DNA from 3 places in the Sporosarcina sp. SG10008 genome. Region 3 is predicted to be linked to each of the others. Evidence: riboswitches for the same ligand, from Rfam matches in the RefSeq annotation. Region 3 holds a riboswitch; each other region holds the start of a gene.
What was found. Region 3 has a riboswitch for cobalamin ahead of ACGLYD_RS16620 (ABC transporter substrate-binding protein). Riboswitches for the same ligand answer to the same signal wherever they lie in the genome.
Positions count from the first base shown of each region.

Region 1 (7,243 bases), 600 kb from region 3:
ATCCTTTTTCAATCCAGATTTTCATGACGGTTATTGCTAACGTTCTACGGTCAGTCGACCAGCACAAGCGATCTGTAGATATTATCCTTTACTATCCAACAAGTGATTATATTGAGTTCCTTGAAACGAGCACTCCTTTTGAGCTGATAAAGGGAGTAAAGGTGTCCAGCATGCATGAAAAAGACCCCAACGAACTTTTTTTGGTGTTTCGACTTGGAGATTAATCCGACAAAAAGTAAAGCCACGTTCCAGGCGGAACGTGGCTTTACTTTTCTCTTATAGATGAAGTATTTCGTTATTTTTAAAAAGCTTTAGGAGTATTCGTTGTTAGTAAGTTGCGAAGATCTTTTAAAGCAGAAACGCCCGATAATGAAATGGAAACTTTCATTTCTTGAAGGATATTCTCCAATACTTTTTCAACGCCTTTTTGTCCATCTACCGCTAATCCGTACACGAATGGCCTGCCGATTAAAACTGCATCAGCCCCCAGTGCAAGTGCTTTGACAACATCTGTGCCTCGACGAACTCCGCTATCTAATAGTACAGGAATTTCACCTCCTACCGCTTCTACGATTGCTGGTAGAGCATCAATACTAGCAATAACCCCGTCAAGCTGACGCCCGCCGTGGTTTGAAACGATAATGCCATCAATGCCGTTTTCGATAGCGAGCTTTGCATCTGCCGGATGTAAAATCCCTTTTAAGAGGATTGGCAAGGACGTTCTTTTCTTTAACTCCATGACTTTGGCCCAACTAAGTGTAGGGTGGTAAACGTTATCCAGTATCCCTTGAATGATGGAGTCAAAATCGTTAGTTGGAATGGAGGACAAAAATACCGGATCTGTTTCATAGTTCGCTTTGCCGAATCCTAGTTTCAAAGGGGAATATTGATTGCGTACGTCCTCTTCACGCCATCCCATCATCACTGTGTCAACTGTTAAGACAATGGCCTCAAAACCAGCTTCCTCGGCTCTCTTGACCATGCTATAACCAATTTCATCGTTAGTGCTTGACCAGTAGAGCTGAAACCATTTTGGACTGTCGCCAGTAGCTTCTGCAACCTCCTCAATTGAAAAGCCAGATACTGTACTTTGAATGAATGGAATGCCAAGCGTGGCTGCTGCTTTAGCGGTAGCAATCTCGCCCTCTTCATGTGCGATTTTTTGCATGCCCACAGGTGCAATTAATAGAGGAGAAGGATATGTATGGCCGAATAATTTTACAGACGTGTCCAATGTAGAAACATCATTTAGAAATCGGGGGACAATGGAATATTTTGAAAAAGAGGAGACGTTTTTTCGCAACGTCTCTTCACCACCCGCCCCAGATTGGATATAGCCGAATGCACCAGCGGGCATCTTTTCTTTAGCCGCTGCTTCCAATTCTTTGAACGAAACCGGAAATGATTCAGCGGGGACAATGTTTTGTAATAGTAAGTCGTTGTTTCTAGTTGATGTCAAATCGGTTCATACCCTTCATAAGGAAATTGGTTTTCTTTTAATAAAAACACTCGAATCTTTGAAATAAGTTTTACTAGCTGGCCGCTCTTCTAAGAAGTTTTTCATAGAATTAATAATAGTAGTAATCGTATATTCATTTGAAATTAAAGTCAATCGCGATTTATTTAAAATAGTCTAAAAGTACAGGCGGTCTATGCTGCATGAATAAAACAACAATGGGTCACGTCTGTTGATTAACCATTTATTCGAATAAAATACTGGTGAGCAGGGCTTGGAATAATCCATTTTCACTGGATCATTTCCGGTTCGCTTTCGGCGAATTAATCACGACATATTTACCGTGAGGCAAGTGTGGCTAGAAGTGACGGATTCACTTCTAGCCACACTTTTTTCAGTAATCCTGTTGCGAATAGTTGCGTGTCGCATTCCTACATATCTAGACGTCCCGGTAATCGTATAGAAGTCACTCTATCCAAAGCAGTCCAAAGTCAACTATACACATAGCGCCCAGTAGGTGATCACGTTACTCACTGGTTACTTTGGTTAATCAACAGACATGACAATAGGTTTTATTTATAAACAATGCATTGCCTTCTCGGCTTCATCCCACGGGACGGAATAGCCTTTTCCTTTGGTCAAGAAAATGGAAGTGGATGAGTATTCGGGATCCGCTTCTTTGTTATAACCGATTTCTTCAATGACTTGTTCCTGGTTATGACAGCGGTCATAGCCCCCGAATAACAGGCTAAGCGTTCCTTTACCGTGGGTGAATGAAGCAAAGACGGTGCTGTAATTCATAAAAGTAGCAACTGGCACACGCCCTTTTACAATAACTTTTTCGCCAATTGTTTCTGGTGTGTCAAAGCTGCCATGTGCTTGTTGAATGTCTGACAGCACTCTTCCCATATTATCCAAGTCCACTTTTATTTTGAAATCGTAGTAGGGTTCGAGCAACGTATTGGGTACTTGTTCTAAACCTTGTCGCAGTGCCCGGAAAGTAGCCTCTCTAAAGTCGCCTCCAGATGTGTACTCGTTATGACTTCGTCCTGTCAGTAACGTTACTTTGACATCTGTAAGAGCTGAGCCGGTTAATAACCCATGATGCTCTCGTTCGAATAAATGGCCGCGTACTACGTTTTGGTGACCAATAAGTAAATCGTTTGCATGGCAGACGTTGTCGAACTGTATGCCACTATTCCTTTCGGTTGGTTCAATTAAAAGATGTACTTCCGCGTAATGCCTTAAAGGTTCAAAATGACCATAACCCGTTACGGATGTTTCAATGGTTTCCTTATACAGGATTTTAGGTTCACCGAAGGAGACTTGAATCGAAAAACGCTCGTTAACAATTTGTTGGAGTACTTCGAGCTGGATGACGCCCATAACGTGAACATGAATTTCTTGAAAATGTTCATCCCAGAAGACGCGCAAAGAAGGATCCTCCGCATCGAGTAGGTTAAAACATCGAAGTACTTCTTTCACATGGATGGCAACGTCGAAAATAACTTTTGACTTAAGGGTAGGCATCATGTCAAAGGTCGCTTTTTCTTCTAGTGCTCCAACGCCATCACCAATGGCCGCTTGCGTTAATCCAGTAACGGCGAACAGTTCACCGGCATGAACATGATCGATTGCTTTGAACTTATTACCGTTATAAACGCGTATCTGTGTCACTTTCTCCGTGTAATCTCCATAATTCACTCCATCCCTGACACTTAGCGTACCGCTTAGTGATTTAAGGAAAGTGACCCTGTTACCACTGTCATCATGGCGGATTTTATAGACCTGTGCAGCGAAATCACTATCATCATCGTAAGATGTTGTGGTCAATAAATCGAGCTTCTCGAAAAACGCCATGACACCAATGTCCTTGAGTGCAGAACCGCTGGAGAGGGCGAAGATTTTATTGTCGCTAATCATTTTCTTTAATGTTGCAAGCCACAAATCGTTGTCGTAACCTGATTCCATATAGGTCTCAAGAAGTACTTCATCACGTTCTGCGATAAATTCAATGAGTTCCTCTTCCATAATTCCTTCATTGAAAGAGGATGTAAGATCACATATATCTTCCGATAGATTGGTGCGCATTTCATGAATAACACTTGTAATGTCGGTTCCTTCACGGTCCGTTTTATTGATGAAAAAGAATGTGGGTACCTGATGTTTGCGGAGCAGTTGCCAGACGGTTTCCGTATGACCTTCCACGCCATCGCTTGCGCTAATGATAATAATGGCATAGTCCATTACTTGAATTGCACGTTCCATTTCAGGAGAAAAATCGACGTGTCCAGGTGTATCGATAATGTAGTAGGTAGATCCGTTATAGGAAATGGATGCCTGGTCTGCAAAAACCGTAATACCTCTTTCTTTCTCAATTGTATGGCTATCGAGGAAGGCGTCTTTATGGTCCACGCGTCCTCTCTGCTTAATGCTTTTTGTATGATAAAGCAGTTGTTCAGAAAAAGTTGTTTTTCCTGCATCTACGTGTGCAAGTATGCCAATTGTTTTATACATGATGTCGCTCCTGTCCATTTCTTGCTACTACCAGTAGTATAGCAAATCTGAATTGGGCGAATGACCTTAAATAGGTGTTATACTGTAAAGACAAACTGAATGTGAAGGAGGAATCAGATTTTGAAATATTCAAGAACGAAAATGGAACAGCTTGTAAAGAATGATAAAGAGCTGTCAAAACGTCTGAAACAGATAATGGCAGAGCTTGACTTAGAGAAGAGTTTTGCTTTGAAAGCGTTGTATCATGCGGATGTAAAAGACGGTGGTACGCATCAGAGGAATTATCAGGAACTGTAGGTAAATTAAAAGCGTGGAAAGTCTATTATGACTGCCACGCTTTTTTTGATGCCTTTTTCACCGGATCATTTTCAGTCCGCTTTCGGCGAACTATTCATTGCTCCTAGTTAATCCTGTTGCGAATAGTTGCCTGTCGCATCCCTACACATCAAGACATCTCGGTAATCATATAGAGGTCGTTCAATTCAAAGCAATTCAAAGTAATTGTACAAGAAGCGGCTATATATGTTGAATTAAAGAATCCTATTGAATCAGTTGTGGTGCTCAATAATGAGAGAGCTGTTATTCGGGTTGTGGATTGTAGATCGCTTGGCGCTTTGGGGATGCCTTTGACCGTAAGCCTGGATTAGCGCTTCGCATCCAGTCTTACGGCTTCGGCGACCCCTGTTAAGGTGCCTTCGCTCAGTATATATACCGGATTCAACATATATAATTATAGTCAAGAAATCCGCAATCTAGGTTGCAGATTTCATCGCAGATAATGAAATGCGCTATCTCACATAGACCACCCAGCGCAGGCGCGTCTTCGTGGTAGCCGGAGCGATAAGACTGAAAGCGGTCTCCTTTCTGGCTTATCGCGGGAGGCATCCACAAAGCGTCGAAGCGGTATTGGCAGGAATTCTAATTTGCTCTAAGTATTGGGGCTTTTTCAGTGGCCTCTCAAAAGCCCTTGTAAAGCGTATACGCCGTATTCATTTGTTCAACATATATAGTGTTGGATTCAGTTATTTACTGGTTGTTTTTTAAGCTTAATCTTCTGGTGAACCGATTACTTCGTGTTTGATTTCATCGAATGCTTTTTGGAGGTTACGTGAATAAAGTTTTTTTACCTCTTCGTTTATAGACGTTGTTTTTCCAATCTGTTCTTCGTAATAAGAATAAGTTGAAGACAGTGATTGTGATTCGCTTATGATGAGATTTGTCATTAAGACATGTTTGAATGCGTCCAGATAATATTCTTTTGTTCCAAGTTTCATTGGCTAAAATCCCTTTCTTTTATGGAAATAAAAAAGCATCTTCCTAGTTAAACGTAAGGAAGATGCTAGTATGCGTAAATTTGTATGGTCGCTTGTTGCCGTAACGAATGGTTCGTAAACAGAAGTACACTATTGACTGCACAGTGAAATAAGAGGTATTGAGTCCTCTTATGTTTCTTTTGTATTACGTTCTTTCGTACGGCGGCTTTTACAAGAAATTGCTCGATCATAGCCGCACTTAACACCTCCTATCCGCGTAGGGAATTGGTGTGTACTGAAATAGGCAGGTCTCCTGGCTCATGATCATCGCGTTCTTTTCCCTTCCCATTCGTAACGAACAGTGGATTTGAAAAGAGTACTCCCATTTACAGTTGCGGGACAGCGTCGGTTTTTCACCGAACTTCCCTTTTAAGCTTTTATACAAACGTAAAAAAGCACCTAATTTCTACACGTTATTCAGTTGTGCTTTTACTATAACATACATATTGTCTGACTTAACACGATTGCTAAACAAGGGGTTCATTAATGGCCCATTACCGCAAATTTGGACAAGAAAATGTCTATCCCTCTTACTATAATCAAGCTGGGGGGATAGAAAATGAATAAAATAAAAACAAAAGATCCATATCGAGTTTATATTTCTACATGCTTCTTATCACAATTATTTTTCACATTTATATTTACGGTGAACTTGTTGTACCATGTGCAAACTGTAAAACTTGATCCGCTTCAACTTGTGTTAATTGGGACCGTTTTGGAGCTTTCCGTTTTTCTTTTTGAGATTCCAACTGGGGTTGTTTCGGATTTAAAAAGTCGGAAGTTATCTTTAATAATTGGGTATATATTAATAGGAATCGGTTTTTTAATTGAAGGGGTATTTCCCTATTTTGTAACAGTGCTAGTGGCTCAAATTGCATGGGGGATTGGCTATACCTTTACTAGCGGCTCTCAGCAAGCCTGGATTGCAGATGAAATAGGGGAGGAACGTGCTTCACTGGCATTTATAAAAGGGGCAAAGGCCGGTAATCTTGGCCAAATTATAGCTATTCCGCTCAGTATTTTAATGGGCTATTTTATGATTAACCTACCAATCATTATCGGCGGGCTATGTATGATTGGATTAGCCGTCTATTTAATGATTTTTATGAAAGAAGAAAACTTCAAACCGTTAGATAAAGAAGGAAGAATATCTACGCTGGGAAGTATGAAGGAGAATATGGGCAATATTATTTCCTATTCCAAAGCGAGCTTCATCATAAGGATGCTATTTCTCATTGCTTTATTTATTGGGTTTTATAGTGAAGGTTTTGACCGATTATGGATCGCTCATTTTTTGGAGGTCTCAAATATATCTTCGTTAACGATTGAGAAGTTAGTTGTGATAATGGGGGGAATTCAGTTCATTGTCGTGCTTATTTCCTTTGCAGCACTCCATTTTCTGAATCGAAGTGCTATCCACCAAAATCTAAGGCAGATTTATGTTGTTCTTTTTGTGGCCAGCTTCTTCATCGTCATTTCATTAATTGGCTTTGCATTCTCAACGTATATGATCAGCTTGCTAATTTTTTATGTAATCATTCAAGTGACAAGGCAAGTCATGTATCCATTAGAGGATATTTGGCTTAATAAAATTATTCCTGATTCCTCTGTACGTGCAACATTCTTTTCGGTTAAGGGACAAGTGGACGCTATTGGTCAAATTGGAGGTGGTCCGGTAATTGGGATTATAGCATCGAGCTTTACGATAAAAATTGCTATCATTGTTAGTGCAATTTTGTTAACTCCTGTATTACTTTTATATAAAGTTGTCTTAAACAAGTCTAGAGAGTGAATCGATCACTCTCTATTTCTTTCTTTGATCGGCAGGTAAATTTCCATATATATTTTTTCATAATCCCAGTCATGACAGTGTTCATCGTAATACTCAAAGTCATAGCTTGTTTCATCGACTTCATAAAGAGATTGAGGCAACCAATCTTCTAAAATATAGAGCCAA
Region 1 is NZ_CP172607.1:4,143,611-4,150,853, forward strand. It holds gene ACGLYD_RS19460 (class I SAM-dependent methyltransferase) at 1-224, shown strand, start outside; gene ACGLYD_RS19465 (alpha-hydroxy-acid oxidizing protein) at 302-1,459, opposite strand; gene ACGLYD_RS19470 (GTP-binding protein) at 2,033-3,973, opposite strand; gene ACGLYD_RS19475 (hypothetical protein) at 4,094-4,270, shown strand; gene ACGLYD_RS19480 (hypothetical protein) at 5,020-5,247, opposite strand; cobalamin riboswitch at 5,512-5,704, opposite strand; gene ACGLYD_RS19485 (MFS transporter) at 5,846-7,078, shown strand; gene ACGLYD_RS19490 (AraC family transcriptional regulator) at 7,084-7,243, opposite strand, start outside.
Region 1: linked by a shared signal. The riboswitch ahead of ACGLYD_RS19480 (hypothetical protein) and the one ahead of ACGLYD_RS16620 (ABC transporter substrate-binding protein) in region 3 are both predicted to bind cobalamin.

Region 2 (7,243 bases), 2.0 Mb from region 3:
TGGAAAGAGCTAACAAGGAAATGAAAAATTCCGAGTTAGCTCTTTTTGTTTGAATTTCTGCTGTTATTCATACACAATTCTTGGGGCCTTACGAATAATAATTTCCCAGTTTGTTCCGGTACCAATACGATAGGCATCTGCAAAAGATCCTTGATTGATAGCAATGCCGATATTGTCGAGGGAGTTCACATAAACGAGTGGCTCACCAATATGCAAGTCTGCAAACGATCGGCCGAACGTCATGATGTTGTTGTAGATTGTACGGCCATCTGTCGTTATAGAAACTTCTATTGAATCGCCATACTGTTCTACGATTTCCTTGAATTGTTCTCGGCTTATATTGGTCCAGAGATTGCCGAAGGGACGGTCGATAATATCTACTATTCCTGTAATTGTTTCATCTACAATGGTGGACAATTTCAATGGTAGTGCAATAATAGTTGATGGATTAACTGATGCACCAATTTCTTCAAATTGTATAATTCCAGCAGCAAGCCGCGCACCCGTGTAAGCAAATATATCGCGTCCGTGGAAGGTATGCGATTCACCTGAATTTGGAAGCCGGTTTTTTGATTCATCGATTTCCCGGATCTCCGTTATTTTGATGAATTGCAACACATGCGTTAATGTCCCGTTATCCGGCGTAATAATATAGTGATTATCCGCAGTCTTCGCAACAATCGCACGACGGTTCGATCCAACTCCTGGGTCGACAATTGATACGAAGACCGTTTCACTTGGCCAATAACCAATCGACTGTAATAACCGATAGGAAGCTTCCCAAATATTGTATTGAGGAATTTGATGTGTGATTTCAAAAATTGGGATTCCGCGTTGAACGGAGTTTGCTACGCCATGCATCGCACTCACTGCACCATCACTTTTGCCGAAATCGGATTGAAAAACTAATAAACCTGTTGTCATTACAAATCCACTCCTCATTCCTATAGTTTATGAAAGTGAGAAACAAAAAAATCCCGCTCAAATCAATCGTTAACCGATTGAAAAGGACGGAATTCATCACTTTACTTTTCTCTTCAATGCTCGTATGTATTATTGAATAATTTACACGATTATGAATCAAAAGTCAACAATGCTGCATGATAAGGTTCTATAAAAATGCCTGTCACTACTACGAATCAATAGTGTAGTGTGACTAGTATCTTCCTGTTATTTCCGAAATGTTGTCCGATTTTAAAGAAAATGAACAATCAGAGCAATTAGTAAGGGAAATATAGTTGTTTTGAATTGATTTGAATGACACCATTCTTCGCTTTTTGGGCTGTTTTATGTTAGAATTTAAGTTCATAACAGAAGAGGACGTGACGTTTAATTGATCACAATTACTATACCAAATCCGGATGTAACAATTGTACAACGTAAACAAGAAATGGGTGCCGATGTTGCGCCGATAAAACCAATTTATGGATTTATTGATTTACATGAAATTCCACGTGATAAAGGCGGCATCATTTTGTTTTATAATAACAAAGATGAATTGCTGTTTGCTGGGAAAGCACGTAAACTGCGCCAACGTGTTAAGAAGCATTTTGAAGACACGGTCTCTCCAATCAAAAATCATCGTAACGAAGTGCATGAAATTGCGATTATCGTTGTCGAAGACCCGATGGAACGCGAAATTTATGAAACGTATATCATTAATACACAACGTGCGAAATATAATCTTGATAAAGTATTTTTCGAATAAACTACAGAGCTGACTGCCATGCGCAATCAGCTTTTATTTTTGACCATTTATGTTGAACAACACGAATGAAGTTCTTTATTTCAATAATACATAGGAAAAGGGTGGGAACATGGACAAGAGACTACAAAAGATTGTCGATGAAGCGCAAGAAAAGTTTGGTTTGGATGCTTACCGAATGGCAAGACATACGATTTATAAAGTACGAGATACTATGGGGGATGCTTACTATACGTTTACTATGGAGTGGTTTCCTAAAGAGTTAAACGAGCCAATCGAAGAAGGTTATAATCCCGAGGGAACAGCGATTGTTGAATATGCAATTCAAAAGCAACACTTTAGTAATGTGTCATTCGTACAAGGTGAATCATTTTCTACAAAAACGCACTTTCCGGGTAAAGCCGCTGCTGAAGTCGCTGCATGGCTTGAAAAGGAAACTGGATTGGTGTACGAACAGGATTTCAAACTAACGCAAGCGAATGCAAATGGGTTTCAATTTACATCAGACATCGATGGTATCTATTTTTCTCCGAGCTGTATAATTGAAGTTGAATTTGATGATGTTGGCAAGCTGACTTCTTATCATTCGTACGGAACGATGCCTTCGCAAAATCTCGTTGAGCAGTCAAAATTCACGTTAACACTTGAAGAAATTGAACCAATCGTCAAAAAACAGCTTCAACTTATAAAGTTTCCATCTGAAACTGAAAAACGTTTTGTTCCCGTCTATGCAATGGAAGAAGTGTACGTAACGGTTGACGGGGCCCGAATCATCCCATTTATGGAACATGAGCGTTCAGAAGTTAAAATTGATGAAGTAATCGAATGGAATAAACCGTTAGAACAAAATATTGATCGTGAAGAAATCACAATTGTTTCCGAAGCAAACGTAGAAGAAGCATTCGGTAACGTCGACGCAGGTAAAAAACTGACGTTGTCGGCTGATCAAATTGAACGTAGTAAAAAAGTTGTTCGGGATGTCCTACGGGCTGAATATCCTGATGAATCAGGGAAGTGGAAGCTGTCCCAACTTCGTTGTCAAGAGAACTTTATCGAAGCGCATTGTGAAATAAATGAAGAAAACCCAATGATTTTTAATCGAAAAGTAGTTGTTTTCATGAATCCGGAAACGATGAAGGTGCTAAATTATCTTGATAACGGCTCGATGTTTGAGATTTTTGAAGCCTTTCTCCCTGCCGCAAACGCGGTCGTAACACCTGAAGAAGCATTTGAGAAAATGATACCATATATTACGCTTGATCCGACTTATGTATATGACGAGTTCGCAGGTAAGTATATTCTTTGCGGCTTGTTGGATGCGGCGGAATGTGTTGATGCGGTGACAGGGGAAATTGTCGATTTAGGAGATATATAGGTTCAGTTAATTAATTCTATATGTTGAACAAATGAATATGGCGTATGCGCTTTACAAGGGCTTTTGGGAGGTCACTGAAAAAGCATTAGTACTTGGAATGGTTTAGGATTCCCACTAATACCGCTTCGACGCTTTGTGGATGCCTCCCGCGATAAGCCAGAAAGAAGACCACATGGGAGGGATTGAACTGCATCCCTCCTTAGTCTTATCGCTCCGGCTACCACGAAGACGCGCCTTCGCTAGATGGTCTATGTGAGAAAGAGCTTTTCATTATCTGTGATGCAATTTGCAAGTTGGAGCACGTCTTTCTTGAATATAAGTAGTATCAACTAGTAATCACCTTATAATCTCAGCATATACATCTCGAAATTACATTTCTCTCGATAATGAACACCCTAGTGCACGCGCGGCAAAGGGGTCGCCAAAGCGCCAAGCGCTCTACAATCCACACCCCGAATTAAGAGAAAACTGAAAAAGTTCTTTTTTATAGTAAGAACTAGTTGATTGTAGTGAAGAGCGGCGACTCCAGCGGGAACAGCGCGAGCTGAAGACCCCGCAGGAAGTGCCGTTACGCAGAACGGCTTTTGCGAGCAAAAGCGTTAGCGTTGGGAGCACGGGGCAAGAATGCCTTAATTTCTGCCAAGAACGCAGAAATACGGCCAATCGAACCCTTTGCTGTTCGATTGGCTGAAGCCGTGCCCGCGGAAAGCGTCCGCTCGGAACGGAAATCAACCGGATTGAAGGAAATCGTACTTTTTCAGTGGCCTCCGAATTAAAACGCTCTCCTTATTGAGCGCCACGGAAGATTCAATGGGATTCTTTAATTCAACATATATAGTATGTAAATGGGGATTGAATATACGTTTCCTATTTATGTAATAGTAATGATAAGTGATGAAAAATGAAAAGAGTATCCAATTATTGTTTACGCATTCTTGAAGTCGGTATACTTAATGCCTCTCTGAAACAATAGAAATTAGATATGAATAAAGAATTGGAATATTTAAAAGTTTGTGTTATAGTCAAGGGGATATTTCGATAATTGAATATGTGTAAAAATAGGTGCGGATTAATACTGACGTATTGGTCTGCTTAAAAGGGAAGTTCGGTGAGAATCCGACGCTGTCCCGCAACTGTAAATGGGAGCGATTTCGTTTAAACCACTGCTTTTTATAAAAAAGTGGGAAGGTACGAATAGCAATGATCATTAGCCAGGAGACCTGCCTCTTTTTATAACACATGTTGACCTACGAGGATAGGGGGTGTTAAGGACGCGCGGATGAGCTATGCCTATTTTTAACAGGCAGCTTTCTTTTAGTTGGGATTCTAGCACTCTTTAACAACTTCTCTTATGAAGTTGTTTTTTTTATGGTCAGAAATAAGGGGAAGCGCTGCGAACAGATACAAATAGGATAATTTTTGGTGAAGTGAAAGCGTTTACAAATCTCAGAGTCATAACCATTCAGATTGGGGGAAAATAGTTTGACGAATACACTTACATTTTTACCAGGACTTGAAGGCGTGATCGCCACTGAAACATCCATTTCGCTGCTCGATACGGAATTGGGTCAGATTATTATCAAAGGATACGATTTAATCGAGCTTTCAAAAACAAAAGGGTATCTTGATATTGTCCACTTGCTAATGGAAAATACCTTGCCGTCTGATACTGAAAAAGCAGATGTGGCAGATAAATTGAAAAAAGAGCATGGTGTGCCAGAAGGTGTCACAAAGATTTTGCAAGCATTGCCTAAAGAGACACATCCAATGGACGCATTGCGAACTGGGATATCTGCTTTAGCGGGCTATGATAAGGAAATTGATCAGCACACTCTAGCTATCAATAAAAAAAGAGCTTACGAGTTACTTGGCAAAATTCCAGAAATAATTGCGAACAGCTTTCACATTTTACAGGAAGAGGAACAAATTCACCCGTTGAAAGAATTGTCATACAGTGCTAATTTCCTTTATATGATTACGGGGAGGAAACCGACAGAGTTGGAAGAATCTATTTTTGACCAGTCGCTACTACTTTATAGCGAGCACGAAATGCCAAATTCCACCTTCACCGCAAGGGTAATTGCCTCGACGTTTTCGGATTTATATGGTGCATTGACTGGAGCGGTTGCTTCTTTAAAGGGCTATTTACATGGAGGAGCGAATGAAGCAGTCATGAATATGCTTTTAGAGGCTGGTTCTGTTGACGCATTTGAATTGTTATTAGAAAAGCGTTTACGTGATAAAGAGAAAATTATGGGGTTTGGTCATCGAGTCTATATGAAAAAGATGGATCCAAGGGCCTTGGTAATGAAGGATGCTTTAAAGGAGTTATGTGCGCTAAAGGGTGACGATCTCCTTTACCGAATGTGTGAGGCGGGAGAAACCATAATGGAGAGAGAGAAAGGACTTTATCCAAATCTAGATTATTACGCGGCACCGGTATATTGGATGCTGGGCATTCCAATCCCATTATACACACCAATCTTTTTTGGTTCGAGAACAGTAGGATTGTGTGCGCATGTTATTGAACAACATGAAAATAATCGTTTATACCGTCCAAGGGTTCATTATATAGGCGAACGACACAGCAATCATTCAACTGGGGAGTTGTAACTGGCCGTTCACCACAACAGCGATACACTAGGCATCACTTAGTACTATTCTAAACAAATTGAAAGCGGAAAGGAAGAGTTAGATGTTGAAATTGAAAGAACAAATGACAATGGACACACTGATAGAGGAAATTACGGACTATGTTTTAAATAAAGAAATTACAAGCGAGGAAGCATATAAGACAGCACATAATGTGTTAATAGATACAATCGGGTGTGGAATATTGGCATTAAGCTATCCGGAGTGTACGAAATTACTAGGACCTGTAGTACCGGGTACTATTGTTCCAAATGGCAGTCGTGTACCTGGTACATCGTATGTACTGGACCCGGTCCAAGGCGCATTTAATATTGGCTGCATGATACGATGGCTCGATTATAATGACACATGGTTAGCTGCTGAGTGGGGTCATCCGTCCGATAATTTAGGTGGCATTTTAGCTACAGCAGATTATCTAAGCCGTTTACGTCTTTCGGAAGGAAAAAAACCACTTGTTGTACGTGATGTATTGGAAATGATGATTAAAGCACATGAAATCCAAGGCGTACTGGCATTAGATAATAGTTTGAACCGTGTTGGACTTGACCATGTTCATTTCGTCAAAATTGCTACAACTGCGGTCGTCACCAAAATGCTTGGCGGGGGACGTACAGAAATAAATAATGCGTTGACAAATGCCTGGATTGATGGCGCAAGCCTTAGAACGTATCGTCATGCACCTAATACCGGTTCACGAAAATCGTGGGCAGCAGGAGATGCAACGAGTAGGGGTGTACGACTGGCGATGATGGCAATGACAGGCGAAATGGGTTACCCGACAGCGCTATCCGCTCCGGAGTGGGGATTCCAAGATGTTTTATACAATCAAAAGGAATTAACACTGGCACGTCCTTTAGACTCTTATGTGATGGAGAATATACTGTTTAAAGTATCGTATCCAGCCGAGTTCCATGCGCAAACAGCGGCGGAATGTGCCATTATCCTGCATCAGGAGATAAAGGAGCGACTTGATGATATTGAAAAAATTACAATCACGACACATGAATCTGCTATTCGGATTATCGATAAAGTAGGTCCGCTTAACAATCCCGCTGACCGTGACCATTGCATCCAATACATTACGGCACTTGGTTTACTATATGGCGATGTTGTTGCAGATCATTATGAAGATGACGTGGCAAATGACTCACGAATCGATCAATTAAGAAATAAAATGATTGTCGTAGAGGACGAGCAGTATAGTAAAGATTATCTCGATCCGAGCAAGCGCTCGATCGCCAATGCTGTTCAAGTTACATTTAAAGACGGTTCCACAACAGAGAAAGTTGTAAGTGAGTATCCGCTTGGTCATCGCTTTAGAAGAGAGGAAGCTATTCCTCAAATACGCGAGAAATTTTCGGCTACATTGATGACTCATTACCCTGAAAAGAAGCGAACAGAAATAGAAGTGGCGTGCGAAAGCCAAAGTAAGTTAGAACAGATGAACGTCAAAGAATTTGTCGACTTATTTTTGCTTTAAGAGAGGAGGGAAATGACAATGGCGTGGATTG
Region 2 is NZ_CP172607.1:826,969-834,211, forward strand. It holds gene ACGLYD_RS04175 (S-adenosyl-l-methionine hydroxide adenosyltransferase family protein) at 64-924, opposite strand; gene ACGLYD_RS04180 (nucleotide excision repair endonuclease) at 1,334-1,708, shown strand; gene ACGLYD_RS04185 (hypothetical protein) at 1,818-3,080, shown strand; cobalamin riboswitch at 4,124-4,323, shown strand; gene mmgD (citrate synthase) at 4,563-5,693, shown strand; gene ACGLYD_RS04195 (bifunctional 2-methylcitrate dehydratase/aconitate hydratase) at 5,776-7,212, shown strand; gene prpB (methylisocitrate lyase) at 7,231-7,243, shown strand, end outside.
Region 2: linked by a shared signal. The riboswitch ahead of mmgD (citrate synthase) and the one ahead of ACGLYD_RS16620 (ABC transporter substrate-binding protein) in region 3 are both predicted to bind cobalamin.

Region 3 (7,243 bases):
GGATGAAAGCGGCAATCGAAGCGCTTGGTTACGGCAACGACACACTCGAAGTCAGTGTCGTACAAATGGTTCAGTTATATAAAGACGGTGAAAAGTTCAAGATGAGTAAACGTACGGGGAAAGCTGTAACCTTGCGTGAGCTAGTTGAGGAAGTTGGTCTGGACGCAGTCCGTTACTTCTTCGCAATGCGTTCAGGTGACTCGCAGATGGACTTCGACCTAGATCTAGCGATTTCTCAGTCGAATGAAAACCCTGTGTACTACGCACAATACGCGCATGCACGGATTTCATCAATCTTGCGCCAAGCTGATGAAAATGGCATGGCTGTATCTGTGGATAATGTTTCTTTACTGCAAGCTGAAAAAGAGTTGGAATTACTGAAGAAAATCGGTGACTTCCCGCAAGTAATCAGTGATGCAGCGAGAATTCGTTCACCACACCGCGTTGCAACATATATCCAAGAACTAGCGGCTACATTCCACAGCTTTTATAACGCAGAAAAAGTGCTAGACCCAGACAACCGCGAACTATCGGAAGCACGTCTAGCATTAATTACAATCACACGCACAACAATTGCAAATGCATTGAAACTTATTGGTGTTTCTGCTCCAGAAAAGATGTAATAAAATTGAACGCCATACTTGAGAGATTGTTATCTCTCAAGTATGGCGTTTTTCACATGCAGATATTCTCCCTATATATGTTGAACAAATGAATACGATGCATGCTCTTTACAAGGGCTTTTGGAAGGCCGCTGAATAAGTCCAACTACCTGGAATGAATTAGAAATCCTGCTAATATCGCTTCGACGCTTTGTGGATGCCTCCCGCGATAAGCCAGAAAGAAGACCGCTTTCAGTCTTATCGCTCCGGCTACCACGAAGGCGCGCCTTCGCTGGATTGTCTATATAATAGAATGCACATTGCATTGTCGGGGAAAAGACCTGTAGCTCGTAGTATGTCTTTCTTCAATGAAATTAGTATAAAATAGTACTCACATTATAATCTCAGTCCAAACTCATGGCGAGAGGCATCCCCAAAGCGCCAAGCGATCTGTAATCCACACGCCGAACTACAACTCTTCCGATTAATGTACACTCTAGCGCCAAGCGATCTACAATCCACATTCCGAATTAATACTCTCTCATCATCGAGCGACACAACAGATTCAACGGGATTCTTTAATTCAACATATCTAAATCTACAAATCTCCCTCACTATCGACACAATAAAAATTTGTAGTATACTGAAAGTTGTACAAAATACATACCAAACATAAAGGTGCCCCGCATTAAAAACGGGGTTAAAAGGGAAGTCGGTTCAATGCCGGCGCGGTCCCGCCACTGTAAGTGTGAGTTAGTCGCAATGTGTCACTGGAAAAAGTTCCGGGAAGACGCGGCAAGCCTTGAACACGAGCCAGGAGACCTGCCTTTATGGATCACACGTACCCTACGAGGATAGGATTAGTGAAAATCGACGTCACTGTGCGTCCAGATTTTTACTCAGCTTATTCCTCCGTAGCAATTACGGGGGATTTTTATTTGGAACAAACAGGAGGAAAACAACATGAAAAAGATTTGGCAATTAGGATTAACGGCATTTTTGGCAGTATTCTTGCTCGCAGCATGTGGAACAGCTGCTACACCAGATAAGCCGAAAGTAGATGGAACACCGGAAGCGGAAGTGGTCAAAGCTGACTTCCCGCTTACGCTAACGGACTCGGTTGGCAATGAAATTACCCTGGAAACTGCACCGGCAACAATCGTTTCTATGGTTCCAAGCAACACGGAAATATTGTTTGAACTAGGTCTTGGGGATGCGATTGTCGGCGTCAATGACTACGATGATTATCCAGCAGAAGCACTTGAAAAAGAGAAAATCGGCGGCCAGGATTTCAACGTCGAAAAAATCGTTTCCATGAACCCTGAAATTGTTTTTGCACATGAATCAGGACTTGGAACAGGCAAAGAAGGACTGCAACAAATCCGCGATGCAGGAATCCCAGTCTTTGTTGTGAAAAATGCAGCGAGTTTCGAAGAAACGTACACAACGATTGAAACAATCGGTCAAGCGACTGGTAAAACAGTAGAAGCAGAAAAAATCATTACGGATATGAAAGCAAAAGTAGAAGAAGTATTGGCGAAAATAGCAACAGTCGACAATAAAAAAACAGTTTTCGTTGAAACATCACCTGAGCCAAACATTTACACACCAGGAAAAAATACATTTATGGATCAAATGCTAGAAATGATTGGTGCTGAAAATATTGCTGCTGATCAGGAAGACTGGTTTATGATAGCTCCGGAAGAAATTATTAACCGTAATCCAGATGTAATTATCGTGTTGTATGATATCGAAACGGCAGTTGCAGACGTTTATGCACGCCCAGGTTTCGATACGATTACGGCAATTAAAGAAAAAGCTGTTGTTCAAGTTAAAGAGAATATCACTAGCCGTACAGGCCCCCGTCTTGCTGAAGGGCTTGAAGAAATAGCAAAAGCCATCTACCCTGAGGCTTTCGGTGAGTAAATCCAGCGTTGCCTACATCGTTTCCGCCGCCGCACTTCTTGTGGCGGTGTGGCTCGGTGTGTCAATCGGGTCTGTGAAAATACCGATTAGTACGTTATGGAATGCAGGGGCGGATGCAACAGCTACCAATATTTTGTGGAAGATTCGTATGCCGCGTGTCGTGCTCGCGGGACTTGTCGGCGCTTCGCTCGCGATTTCGGGCGCTGCTTTCCAGGGGTTGCTGAAAAATCCGCTCGCTGATCCATACACCCTCGGAGTGTCATCCGGCGCCTCGGTCGGTGCTGTTATGACGCTCTTTTTTGGTATTTCTATCCCGTTTTTAGGCACTTATACGCTTCCTATATTCAGTATGGTTGGTGCTGCATTAACAATGTTCCTCGTTCTTGGATTTGCACGCCTCGTTGACCGAGCGATGAGAATGGAAACAATTATTTTGACCGGAATCATTTTCGGTTCGTTCCTCGGTTCTGTGCTATCACTTATGATAGCGCTCACAGGGGAAGAGTTGCGCCAAATTATTGGTTGGCTACTCGGCAGTGTTTCGATGCGAGGATGGAATTATATTACGATGATTTTGCCATTCGTCGTCGTAGGTTCATTCATGCTGTGGCTGAATCGCCGCGAATTAAATGCGATGTTATTTGGAGAAGAACGAGCGCATCATTTAGGTGTCAACGTCAAACGCCGTAAGTTTGCCATTTTGATTGGTGGATCCATCCTGACAGGTTCGGCAGTCGCGGTGTCCGGCACAATTGGCTTTGTTGGTCTAGTCGTTCCGCATATGACGCGACTTCTTTGGGGATCTGATCATCGTCATCTGCTGACATTATCGTTCATGAACGGTGCGACGTTGCTCATCATTTGCGACTTAATTGCACGGACAATCATTTCGCCGACAGAACTTCCGGTCGGTGTCATCACAGCGTTTATCGGTGCACCCGTATTTGCATTTATCTTCTATAAACAACGGAGGAAAGGAGGCATGTGAAATGTTAAAAGTCGAAAATATTTCCGGTGGTTATGGCAAAGAATCCATCGTGAAAGCTGTGACATTCACTGTCAATAAAGGCGAAGTACTCGGCATACTTGGACCCAATGGCAGTGGTAAATCCACACTTTTGAAAATTATTTCAGGCATTCTCCCGAAGGAAACGGGTTCCGTCACAATTGACGGGCAAGACGCTTCTACTTATTCACAAAAAGAATTTGCCAAAAAAGTAGCCGTCTTGCCACAACTCCATGCACATGCATTTTCCCACACTGTTCGAGAAACGGTTGAACTCGGTCGCTATCCGCACCAATCAGGACTATTTTCCTCATGGTCAGATGAAGACGAGCGCGCCGTGACCGATGCCATAACCAGTATGTCCATCACACGTTATGCTGAAAACTCGATAGAACTCCTATCCGGCGGTGAACAGCAACGTGTTTTCGTCGCACAGGCACTCGCACAGGAGGCGCCTATTTTATTACTCGATGAGCCAACGAATCACTTGGACATCGCTCACCAACAACAATTACTCGATACGATTCGTCAACAGGCAATTGACAAAGGACTCACAGTTATTTCGGTGTTTCACGATATCAATTTGGCTTCTTTATATTGCGACCGACTTCTCTTGATGGATAAAGGGCGGATTGCCAGAATAGGTGTGCCACAAGACGTAGTGATGGAAGAGGCAATCGAATCTGTTTACGGTGCGCGAATAAAATCACAGCCCCATCCTGAATTGCCAAAACCTCAAATTACACTGCTGCCGGAAACCAAAGAGGAAATTAAGCCTTTCGCCGTTGTAAAAGAGGACTTTTCGATAGCATCGGACTTTGTTGCATTACGAACAAAATATCCGTTGAAAACCATTTCCTCCGCCGTTCATAATGCTGGAACAGGCTGGTATCGGTCGTTTGTCAATCGTCATGTTGATGCTGATTACAATGTAGACGACGTCAAAGCTGAAAATACTTCCTATCTTGAACAGCAAGGTTTTCATCTGACGGATACGGTCGGTATGATGACCGCGGTCATGACGGATCATGCCGAAGTCGAGGAATACACAGGGGATTTCGGAACGATTCTGATTGCGGTAACAGCTGGCGTTGGTAATGCTGTCGATGTCTCGCAAGCACTCACGCGTGATCAGAAACCTCGTGTCGGTACAATCAATACATGGATTATCGTCAATGGCCAGCTACCTGATGAAGCATTTATCCAAGCAATGATAACGGCAACAGAAGCGAAAACGAAAGCGCTTCAAATGGAATCCATAACAGATCCGCTCACAGGCACAATTGCGACAGGTACATCGACGGACAGCCTGCTAGTCGCGGCAACACAACAAGGAGAATTCCTGCCGTATGCAGGTCCGATTACGCCGCTTGGAAAACTGATTGGCCACGGAGTTTATGACTGCACTGTACGGGCAATCCGTGCCTACAAAAAGGCGAAAGGGTGGACAACTTGATTCCTGCACATTTTATCGCCATTGCAATTGGTTTTCTGCTCGACAGAATTATTGGGGATCCACCGAAATTGCCGCATCCAGTCCGCTTAATTGGGACGTTCATTGCCAAATTGACTAGTGTTATGAATAAAGGTCGGTTCCGCACATTAAAAGGGGCGTCTACACTCTTCATCACAGTCGGGATTGTGTTAGGTATCGTTTTTGCTTTAGTAGGTTTTGCCTATCAATTCAATATCTATGTAGGTATTGGCGTGGAATCAATTCTGATCGCCGTCGGGCTGGCACAAAAAAGTTTGCGTGACGCTGCACTTGACGTTTACCGTCCGCTTGCTGCACAGGATTTACCTGCAGCACGAACGAAGTTGTCATGGATTGTCGGTCGCGATACCGATAAACTAAAAGAAAGTGGCATCGTACGTGGAACAGTTGAAACTGTGTCAGAAAATATTGCGGACGGCATTACATCGCCATTATTTTGGGCATTCCTTCTGGGAGCACCCGGTCTTTGGATGTACAAAGCAGTGAATACACTAGATTCGATGATTGGTTATAAAGACGAACGATATGAGAAGTTCGGTAAATTTTCTGCACGCGCGGACGACATTTTGAATTTCATACCAGCACGTGTGACGGGTTTTCTAATCATTTTATATGCGCCGAATAAAAGTCAGTTGTCCTTTTGGAAACGCTTTGCTGGCTGGAGTAAAGACGCAAGGAAACATCCAAGTCCAAACAGCGGATTTTTGGAGGCAGCGACGGCTTGGCAACTTGGCGTTACGCTTGGCGGAACAAGTACATACCGCGGAATCGTATCGAAGCGACCTGAGCTTGGTCCAGGCAACACCCCGCTAACCGCAATACATATTAAACAAACCATTACACAGATGCATATCATAGTGTTTATTTTCTGGCTAGTAATGACGGTGATTGGAGTGGCTTTATATGCAGTTGCCTGAACATGGCGCAAATCCGCAAAACCTTTACGCAACACTGGGCATTGAACAGCCTATACGGTTATTGGATTTCAGTGAAAATGTCAATCCGGCGGGTCCTCCTGATTCAATTACCAAGATGTGGCCAAGTTTACGAGATTTGCTTACGGCTTATCCAAATCCAGAAGGGGAGCCGTTTCTGTCAGCGGCTGCCGATTACCATGGCATTTCGACCGATTATTTATTCGCGGGGAACGGGGCGGCAGAACTGCTGGCACTTTTGGCAGAGCGTTATCGCGCAAAGCGAGCGATTGTCGTGCACCCGACATTTTCCGAATACGAAGCGACTCTCTTGGCGAAGGATGTGGAGATTGTTCGCGTTATTGCATCGGAAAGTGACGGCTTTAAATTGCCGTTGGAAGCTATCCTTGAGGCCATGACTTCAGCATCAGTTCTGTACCTTTGCACACCAAATAATCCAACTGGAATCATGCCTGAACGCACGGATTTGAACGTAATTATCAGGCATGGTGCTGAAGTAGGTTGTGAAGTCGTATTAGACGAGGCTTTTATCGATTTTGTTGATGAATCACTGTCTTTCATCGCAGAATTAAAAAATAATCCGCACGTCATCGTCGTTCGCTCTATGACGAAAATGTACGCCATTCCGGGAATACGACTCGGGTATATCGCGGCAAATCCGTCGATAATTAGGGGGATAAAAGCACTCGCGCCGCATTGGAATGTGAATGGTTTAGCTGCTCAAATCGGGGCGGTGTGCTTACAGGAAGAGCAATACCGCGAACAGGCAATTCAGTATAGTAATCGTGAACGGGAAAAAATGACACGGTTTTTAACAGACAATGCGTGCAACGTTACTGATTCTGTGACGAATTTTATTTCATTCACCCTAAGTTCTGGCAGTGATTCGAATAAGTTGTATAAAGATATGCTCGCACGTGGAATTGTCCTCCGTCATTCGCAAAACTTCCGCGGTATGGATGGCAGATGGTTGCGGATTGGCATGAAAAACGATGCGTCCATGAACATCTTGAAGGAGGAGCTGTTGCAATGGTTCGCGGAAAACTGACGTTCATAAGTGGCGGCGTTAGAAGCGGGAAAAGCTCCTATGCAGAAAAGCTGCTTGTTCATGAAGCGCAGAAAAATGCGGCCCGGCTAGTTTACATTGCCTCCGGCGTCGTAACGGACTCAGAAATGCAGGCGCGTATTGAACATCACAAATCGGATCGTTCCACTCATAGTTGGACAACCCTTGAACAACCAGTCGAGCTGGAAAAGGTATCGCCCTCCATTCAACCGG
Region 3 is NZ_CP172607.1:3,543,853-3,551,095, reverse strand. It holds gene argS (arginine--tRNA ligase) at 1-623, shown strand, start outside; cobalamin riboswitch at 1,262-1,447, shown strand; gene ACGLYD_RS16620 (ABC transporter substrate-binding protein) at 1,566-2,528, shown strand; gene ACGLYD_RS16615 (iron ABC transporter permease) at 2,521-3,516, shown strand; gene ACGLYD_RS16610 (adenosylcobinamide amidohydrolase) at 3,518-4,990, shown strand; gene cbiB (adenosylcobinamide-phosphate synthase CbiB) at 4,990-5,946, shown strand; gene ACGLYD_RS16600 (pyridoxal phosphate-dependent aminotransferase) at 5,933-7,012, shown strand; gene ACGLYD_RS16595 (bifunctional adenosylcobinamide kinase/adenosylcobinamide-phosphate guanylyltransferase) at 6,994-7,243, shown strand, end outside.